Regions from separate parts of the Bacillus sp. 2175 genome, predicted to be linked through region 2. Evidence: riboswitches for the same ligand, from Rfam matches in the RefSeq annotation. Region 2 holds a riboswitch; the other holds the start of a gene.
What was found. Region 2 has a riboswitch for S-adenosylmethionine ahead of ACXKY9_RS12190 (M20 family metallopeptidase). Riboswitches for the same ligand answer to the same signal wherever they lie in the genome.
Positions count from the first base shown of each region.

Region 1 (3,887 bases), 1.7 Mb from region 2:
AAATACTCCGCTCCAGCATCTATTTTTCGTTCCATTCGCTTAACTGCTGCTTTTAAGTGCCTCACGTGAGGATTAAATGCGCCGCCTACAGAAAACCTTGTCGCCGGTCCAATTGATTTCCCTAAAATTGAACGTCCATCGTTCATTTCTTTAATCATTTTAATAAGCTCAATAGAGGATAAATCATATACAGAAGTGGCACCGGGAAAATCACCAACGCGCGCTGGATCACCAGTTAAAGCTAACACTTCTTCCATCCCTAACGCCGATAAACCTAACAAATGAGATTGTAGTCCAATGACGTTATGATCTCTACACGTTAAATGCGTCAATACTGGGATATCATGCTTCGTTAATAACGCACCCATCGCCATATTAGAGACACGAGGCGATGCTAATGAATTATCTGCTAGAGTAATAGCATCTGCTCCCGCTCTTTTTAACGCTCTTGCTCCTTCAAAAAAACGCTGTGTATCTAACGTTTTCGGTGGATCTAATTCCACTACAACTGTCGTTTGTTTTTTTGCTTTCTCTGCTAGAGTGACGTGAGCCTTCGAACGTTTCTCATGCGTATGAACGACTTTTGGCCTTTGAATCGTTTCTTTTTCTATTACAGGGGTAATATTCGCAACAGCGCGCTTCATACTTTGAATATGTTCTGGAGTCGTACCACAACAGCCACCCAATAACCGAATACCTTGCTCAATAAAATTCGGTGTCATTGCTTCAAAATAAGCTGGACTTCCCTCATATACGTAACGTCCCTCTACATAATTCGGGAGACCTGCATTTGGGTATGCTGATAAATAGCCATTTTGCGGAATCGATATCATTTTGAAAGCTTCCGTCATATGAAGCGGCCCCAGTTGACAATTCAATCCAACAACATTTGCACCGTAATCTATAAACTGCTTTAATATTTCATTGACATCATTTCCATTTTGAGTCGTACCTGCTTCATGTAACGCTAATTGCGCAACAATCGGAATATTCGTTTGCTTACGCAACACTTTAACAGCATGAAGTAATTCAAATTCATCATAAAAAGTTTCTAATAGTAATCCATCAACCTGTTCTTCTAGTAAAGCCCCCGCCTGTTCAAGTAACATAAACTCCCTTTCCATATCAGTCGTTGTAACAGCTCCGATATGTTTCATACCACCAATTGTTCCTAAAATTGCATTTTTATCTGTCACAGATGCTTTCGCCAATTTCACTGCCGCTCTATTAATTTTTGTAACTTGATTTTCTAAACCATACATACGTAATTTCGCCTCATTTGCTCCATACGTATTCGTTTGAATTACATCTGCTCCAGCAGCTACATATTGTTTATGAATGGATATAATTAGATCTGGATCAGATACGTTCAATTCTTCAAAGCTACTTTGCAAACCATGTGAATGCAATAACGTTCCAACCGCACCATCACCTATTACAATTCCTTTTGATAATAAATCTAGTAATTTCACGAATCTCCCTCATTTCTATCAATATAAAAACCCCCTCTTCACTTTGAAGAGGGGGACATAATTGTTCCTCCTCTTATTATGCAAAACATTCGTTTTGCAGGTATTAGCACCGTTTCAAACATTTCGTTTGAAGGTTGCCGGGTTTCACAGGGCCTTTCCCTCCACCGCTCTCAATAAGAGTTGTCTTTATTATTTTATTTATGTAGCTAAAAGGAAATGCGTTCCCCTTTTAACAATGTTTGTTAATTTTTTAATAAATTTAGCATGCACAAAATTAAAAGTCAATGACACTTGCGGAAAAATAAAAATTATTTAAAATAAAGTTGCAATTCAATTATCTTTTATTGTAAAGTTAAAAACATAATAAAAATTTCATACGAACATTCTTATCTAGAGAGGTAGAGGGACTGGCCCTGTGACGCCTCAGCAACCATTAACATTTTGTTAATAAGGTGCTAATTCCAGCAAATTGTGAAAGATTTGACAGATGAGAAGAAGACTCTATTCAAACCGAAAGCCTTCTTCTTAGAAGGCTTTTTTTATTTTATATTCACTTAATGTTTCAATTTAAAAAGGAGGAATTTTCACATGTCAACAATCGAAACAAAACTAGCACAAATCGGAAATCGTAGTGAAACTACAACTGGAACGGTTAATCCACCAGTTTATTTCTCAACCGCTTATCGCCACGAAGGAATTGGTAAATCTACTGGCTTTGACTATTCACGAACTGGCAATCCAACTCGCGGTCTTTTAGAACAGGCGATCGCAGACTTAGAATATGGCGAACAAGGTTATGCCTGTAGTTCAGGGATGGCGGCTGTTCTCCTCGTCCTTTCTCTATTCCGCTCTGGAGACGAACTTATTGTATCTGAAGATTTATACGGGGGAACGTATCGATTATTTTCTGAGCATGAAAAAAAGTGGAATGTTCGATGTAGATACGTAAATACACAGTCTATTAAACAAATTGAGCAAGCTATCACAACTGAAACGAAGGCTATTTTCATAGAAACTCCAACTAATCCATTAATGCAAGTTACTGATATTGCTGCTGTCGCAACTGTAGCGAAAAGGCACGGACTACTTCTTATTGTAGACAACACATTCTACACACCTTATATACAGCAACCATTAACAGAAGGTGCTGACATTGTACTTCATAGCGCAACGAAATATTTAGGGGGACATAACGATGTACTAAGCGGGCTTGTCGTTGCAAAAGGAAAGGAACTTTGCGAGGAAATCGCTCATTATCATAATGCATCAGGTGCAGTTTTAAGCCCATTTGACTCATGGTTATTAATTCGCGGTATGAAAACGTTAGCGCTTCGCATGAGACAACATGAAGAAAATGCGAAAGCAGTTGTTGCGTATTTAAATGATGAAGACGGGGTGACAGATGTATTTTATCCAGGAAGAGGCGGCATGATTTCATTCCGCCTTAAAGATGAAGCTTGGATTAATCCATTCTTACAATCTTTATCCTTAATTACATTTGCCGAAAGTCTTGGTGGTGTAGAAAGTTTAATGACTTATCCAGCAACGCAAACACATGCTGATATTCCTGAAGAAATTAGAACAGCAAACGGCGTATGCAATCGTCTTCTTCGATTCTCAGTTGGCATTGAAAATAGTAACGATTTAATTCAAGACTTAAAGCAAGCCATTAAACTCGTAAAAGAAGGTGTAAGAATATGAGCTATTCTATAGATACACTCTTACTACACAACCAATATAAACATGACTCGCAAACAGGCGCTGTGAACGTTCCTATTTATAACACATCAACTTTTCACCAGTTTGATGTAGATACGTTCGGAAAATATGACTATAGCAGGTCAGGAAATCCAACTCGTGAAGCTCTTGAAGATATCATTACTTTATTAGAAGGCGGAACAAAAGGATTCGCCTTTGCATCAGGCATTGCAGCGATTTCCACTGCATTCCTCCTTCTTTCACAAGGTGATCACGTACTCATTTCAGAAGATGTGTACGGAGGCACTTACCGAGTGATAACTGAGGTACTCTCCCGTTACGGTGTTTCACATACATTTGTTGATATGACCAATTTAGAAGAAATAAAACAAAACATGAAACCAAATACAAAGCTCTTTTATGTAGAAACACCTTCTAACCCACTTTTAAAAGTGACAGATATTCGCGAGGTTTCTAAACTCGCAAAATCTATTGGCGCTCTTACTTTTGTTGATAATACATTTTTGACACCACTATTCCAAAAACCACTTGAACTTGGAGCTGATGTCGTTCTTCATAGTGCTACAAAATTTATTGCTGGTCATAGTGATGTTACTGCCGGATTAGCAGTAGTAAAAGATGCAGAACTCGCTCAAAAGCTTGGATTTTTACAAAATGCATTCGGTGCTATTTTAGGACCTCAAGATTGTTCTCTCG
Region 1 is NZ_CM173819.1:4,006,629-4,010,515, forward strand. Features, by position in the region: gene ACXKY9_RS20755 (bifunctional homocysteine S-methyltransferase/methylenetetrahydrofolate reductase) at 1-1,472, opposite strand, end outside; SAM riboswitch class I at 1,543-1,652, opposite strand; SAM riboswitch class I at 1,856-1,966, shown strand; gene metI (cystathionine gamma-synthase/O-acetylhomoserine thiolyase) at 2,061-3,173, shown strand; gene metC (cystathionine beta-lyase) at 3,170-3,887, shown strand, end outside.
Region 1: linked by a shared signal. The riboswitch ahead of metI (cystathionine gamma-synthase/O-acetylhomoserine thiolyase) and the one ahead of ACXKY9_RS12190 (M20 family metallopeptidase) in region 2 are both predicted to bind S-adenosylmethionine.

Region 2 (3,887 bases):
CCGTTCGCAAATGAAGCGAGTGTTTTATTTGATACGAGCCAAATGGGAGCTTTTTCGTTAAAAGATGCTGCTTCTGGTTCACGTTTTAACATTATGTCTGGTTTAGTAGCAATGCAAATGATGTTAATCGGATTGTTAGATGGTGTGCAATCAATTGGTATTGTGACACCTTACAGGGCGCAGTCACGCTTTTTATCAACGTGTATTAGAGAAATGTTGCAGAGAACGAAATATCAAAACATACCAGTTTTAGCGGCGACAGTTCATAAGTTCCAAGGTTCTGAAAGAGATATGATGATCTTTGATACGGTTGACAGTTATCCGCAAGAACGACCTGGCATATTATTCTTTGATCACAAAAACCATCGCCTCGTCAATGTAGCAGTGACAAGGGCGAGAGGGAAGTTCATTCAATTATCTGATTGCCATTATATGTGTAAAAACCTTTCGAGAAAACAAGCGTTATCACAATTAACAGCTCATATAGAACGTCACGGAGATGTGTATGATCGTACGACATCAAGACAATTGTGGGAACGGAAAATTTCGAAACGTTTACGCTGGTTTATGGAAATGAATCTTGAGGAAACGAAAGGGGTATTAAAAGATATTTTAGCCTCAAAACGAAAAATTATTATTTCACTTCCAAGTACAAAACAAGTGGATAAGCGAGTATGGCAAGCGTTAATGCGTACAAATGCGCAAATAACAGTTTATAGTGATGGACCAGTTCCACTGAAAAATGTAAAGTTACAAAGACAAAATAAAGCATTCCCGTTTATCGTAATTGATGATGAAATCTTCTGGGCAGGCGCACCGCTTACATCTCAAATGATGTTTGAAGGTAGTACGGAATTTCCGTACGTATGTGCAAGACTGCAAGCACCTGAGACAATTGGTGTATTAAAAGGATTTTTAGATATTCGGTAAATTCGGATAGGAATTCCTTGACTTTTACTTGGAATGAACTTAGAATAAAAAATAATTTAATATAATTTTATGAAAATTCTTATCACGAGAGGTGGAGGGACTGGCCCTATGATACCTCGGCAGCGGATTCGTTAGGAATACTGTGCCAATTCCAGCAAGGTAACTTGAAAGATAAGAAAGAAGCTCATTTTGACTGTATATACAGAAGCCTCTTTCTATCTTTTAGAAAGAGGCTTTTTTATGTGAAAATAAAAGGAGGAAGAACAATGGGAGCGACAGGAGTAGCGTCACAAAGAAAAACAATTGAAGAGAGTATCGAAAGAAATAAGGAAAAGTACATAGAAACAAGTCATGATATTCATGCGAATCCGGAAATTGGTAACCAAGAGTTTTATGCATCTAGAACGTTAAGTTTATTGCTAGGCAGTGCAGGATTTCAGTTGCAGCACAATATAGCTGGACATGAAACGGGATTTATCGCGCGAAAAAGCTCTGGAAAACAAGGACCTGCAATCGCATTTCTAGCGGAGTACGACGCTTTACCAGGACTAGGTCATGCGTGTGGTCACAATTTAATTGGCACAATTAGCGTTGCAGCAGCAATCGCATTATCAGAAACGCTTGAAGAAATTGGCGGGGAAGTTGTCGTGTTTGGTACGCCAGCAGAAGAAGGCGGGCCAAATGGTAGCGCGAAATCAAGTTATGTAAAGGCAGGTTTATTTAAAGACATTGATGCGGCGCTTATGATTCATCCGAGCGGAAAGACAGCGACAACGAGTCCTTCACTAGCAGTCGATCCACTTGATTTTCATTTTTACGGAAAAACAGCTCACGCTGCAGCTTCGCCAGAAGAAGGGATTAACGCATTAGATGCGGTTATTCAGCTCTATAACGGTATTAACGCACTTCGCCAACAACTTCCGTCAGATGTGAAAATTCATGGCATTATTACTGAGGGCGGAAAAGCACCTAATATTATTCCTGACTATGCCGCAACAAGATTCTTCATCCGTGCAGCAACGCGAAAAAGATGTGCAGAAGTAACAGAAAAAGTAAAAAATATCGCACAGGGAGCAGCATTAGCAACAGGTGCAAAAGTAAAAATCCATCAATTTCAAAATGAAATCGATGAATTACTCGTAACAAAAACATATAACGATATCGTAGCGGAAGAACTAGAACTATTAGGTGAAGATGTAAATCGTAAAGAAAGAGTAGGGATTGGTTCAACCGACGCAGGAAACGTAAGTCAAGTCGTACCGACAATTCATCCGTACATTAAAATCGGACCAGATGATTTAATTGCACATACGAATGAATTTAGAGAAGCAGCACGTTCAGAACTTGGAGATAAAGCATTAATTACATCGGCAAAAGCATTAGCAAATACGGCGTATCGATTAATTACGGAAGAAGGGTTGTTAGAGAAGGTGAAGGAGGAGTTTAGAGAGGCGCAGAGGAATCAGGGGTAAGGGGATTAAGGTGCTTTTTTCGAATAGAGATCTAATTCATAAGTAGAGATATAAAAAAGAACATTGAAATATCAATGTTCTTTTTTTGTTTACTAATCATTGATTTCATTGGCTTTTCTCATAAAGGAAAAACTTTTACTGTTAGCCGGGGATAATACGTATCCCTTTATTAGAACGACAATTTCTCCTCAAACTCACTCTTTAAAACAATTAAAGGAGACGATAATCCAAATTGCATTAAAGAGTCTAAAAATGTAGCGAGAGAATCCATCGAATCGCTCATGACCTTCATCATATAATTAAATTCCCCGCTAATTCGGTATAAATCTGTTACTTCAGGAGCGGCATTACAAAATTGAATAAAATCAGAGCATTGGCTCGTTTTAAACATGATGAATGCTTGAATGTTTTTATTAATTTTTGCAGGCTCAAATTTCGTTCGATAAGCCGCTATAACTCCTTGATCTTCAAGCTTGTTAATACGTTCTTTTACAGCAGGTTGCGTCATGGATATAATTCGTCCTATTTCTGAAACAGAAATTCTCGCATTTTCATATAACAGGTTCATAATTTTATGATCGATTTCATCCAATTTTACAGCGTTTTGCATTGTGTAGCCTCCTTGTTATGTTTTCTAAAGTGAATTGTAAATTATAACTATAATATCATAAGTGAACGAACTAAATTACCTATAAATCTATATTTAAAATGATTAGTATTTGCATGAAAATATAAGTATAGGGTTTATCAAAAGGGAATTTAGGAAGGATGGAAAAAATGAAGAATCTTGATGGGAAAGTAGCATTAGTAACAGGGGCAAGTCGCGGCATTGGTCGTGCGATTGCGATGAGATTGGCAAACGACGGTGCATTAGTTGCGATTCACTACGGCCGAAATAAAATAGTTGCAGATGAAACAATTAGTGAGATTGAATCTAATGGAGGAAAGGCATTCTTAATTGAAGCTGATCTCAATTTAATGGATGGTGTCAAAAAAATAGTAGAACAATTGAAGAATGAATTACAAATAAGAGTTGGTACATCAGAGATTGATATTTTAGTAAACAATGCAGGGATAGGTACACAAGGGACGATTGAAAATACGACAGAAGAAGTTTTTGATGAAATTATGGCCGTAAATATTAAGGCGCCATTCTTTTTAATTCAGCAAACATTACCGTTACTACGAGTAGAAGGGCGCGTTATTAACATTTCATCAGCGGAAGTAAGACTTGGTTTTACAGGGTCCATTGCATACGGTTTAAGTAAAGGTGCACTAAATACGATGACACTTCCTCTAGCTAAACATCTTGGAGAACGAGGTATAACAGTGAATACAATTATGCCTGGATATACGAAGACAGATATCAATGCGAAATTGCTAGATGATTCAGAAATACGGAATTTTGCTACGGATTCATCTGTGTTCGGACGAATAGGGCAAGTTGAAGATATTGCAGATGTAGTAGCATTCCTTGCTTCTTCT
Region 2 is NZ_CM173819.1:2,331,141-2,335,027, forward strand. Features, by position in the region: gene ACXKY9_RS12185 (AAA domain-containing protein) at 1-930, shown strand, start outside; SAM riboswitch class I at 1,007-1,108, shown strand; gene ACXKY9_RS12190 (M20 family metallopeptidase) at 1,197-2,402, shown strand; gene ACXKY9_RS12195 (Lrp/AsnC family transcriptional regulator) at 2,572-3,012, opposite strand; gene ACXKY9_RS12200 (SDR family oxidoreductase) at 3,180-3,887, shown strand, end outside.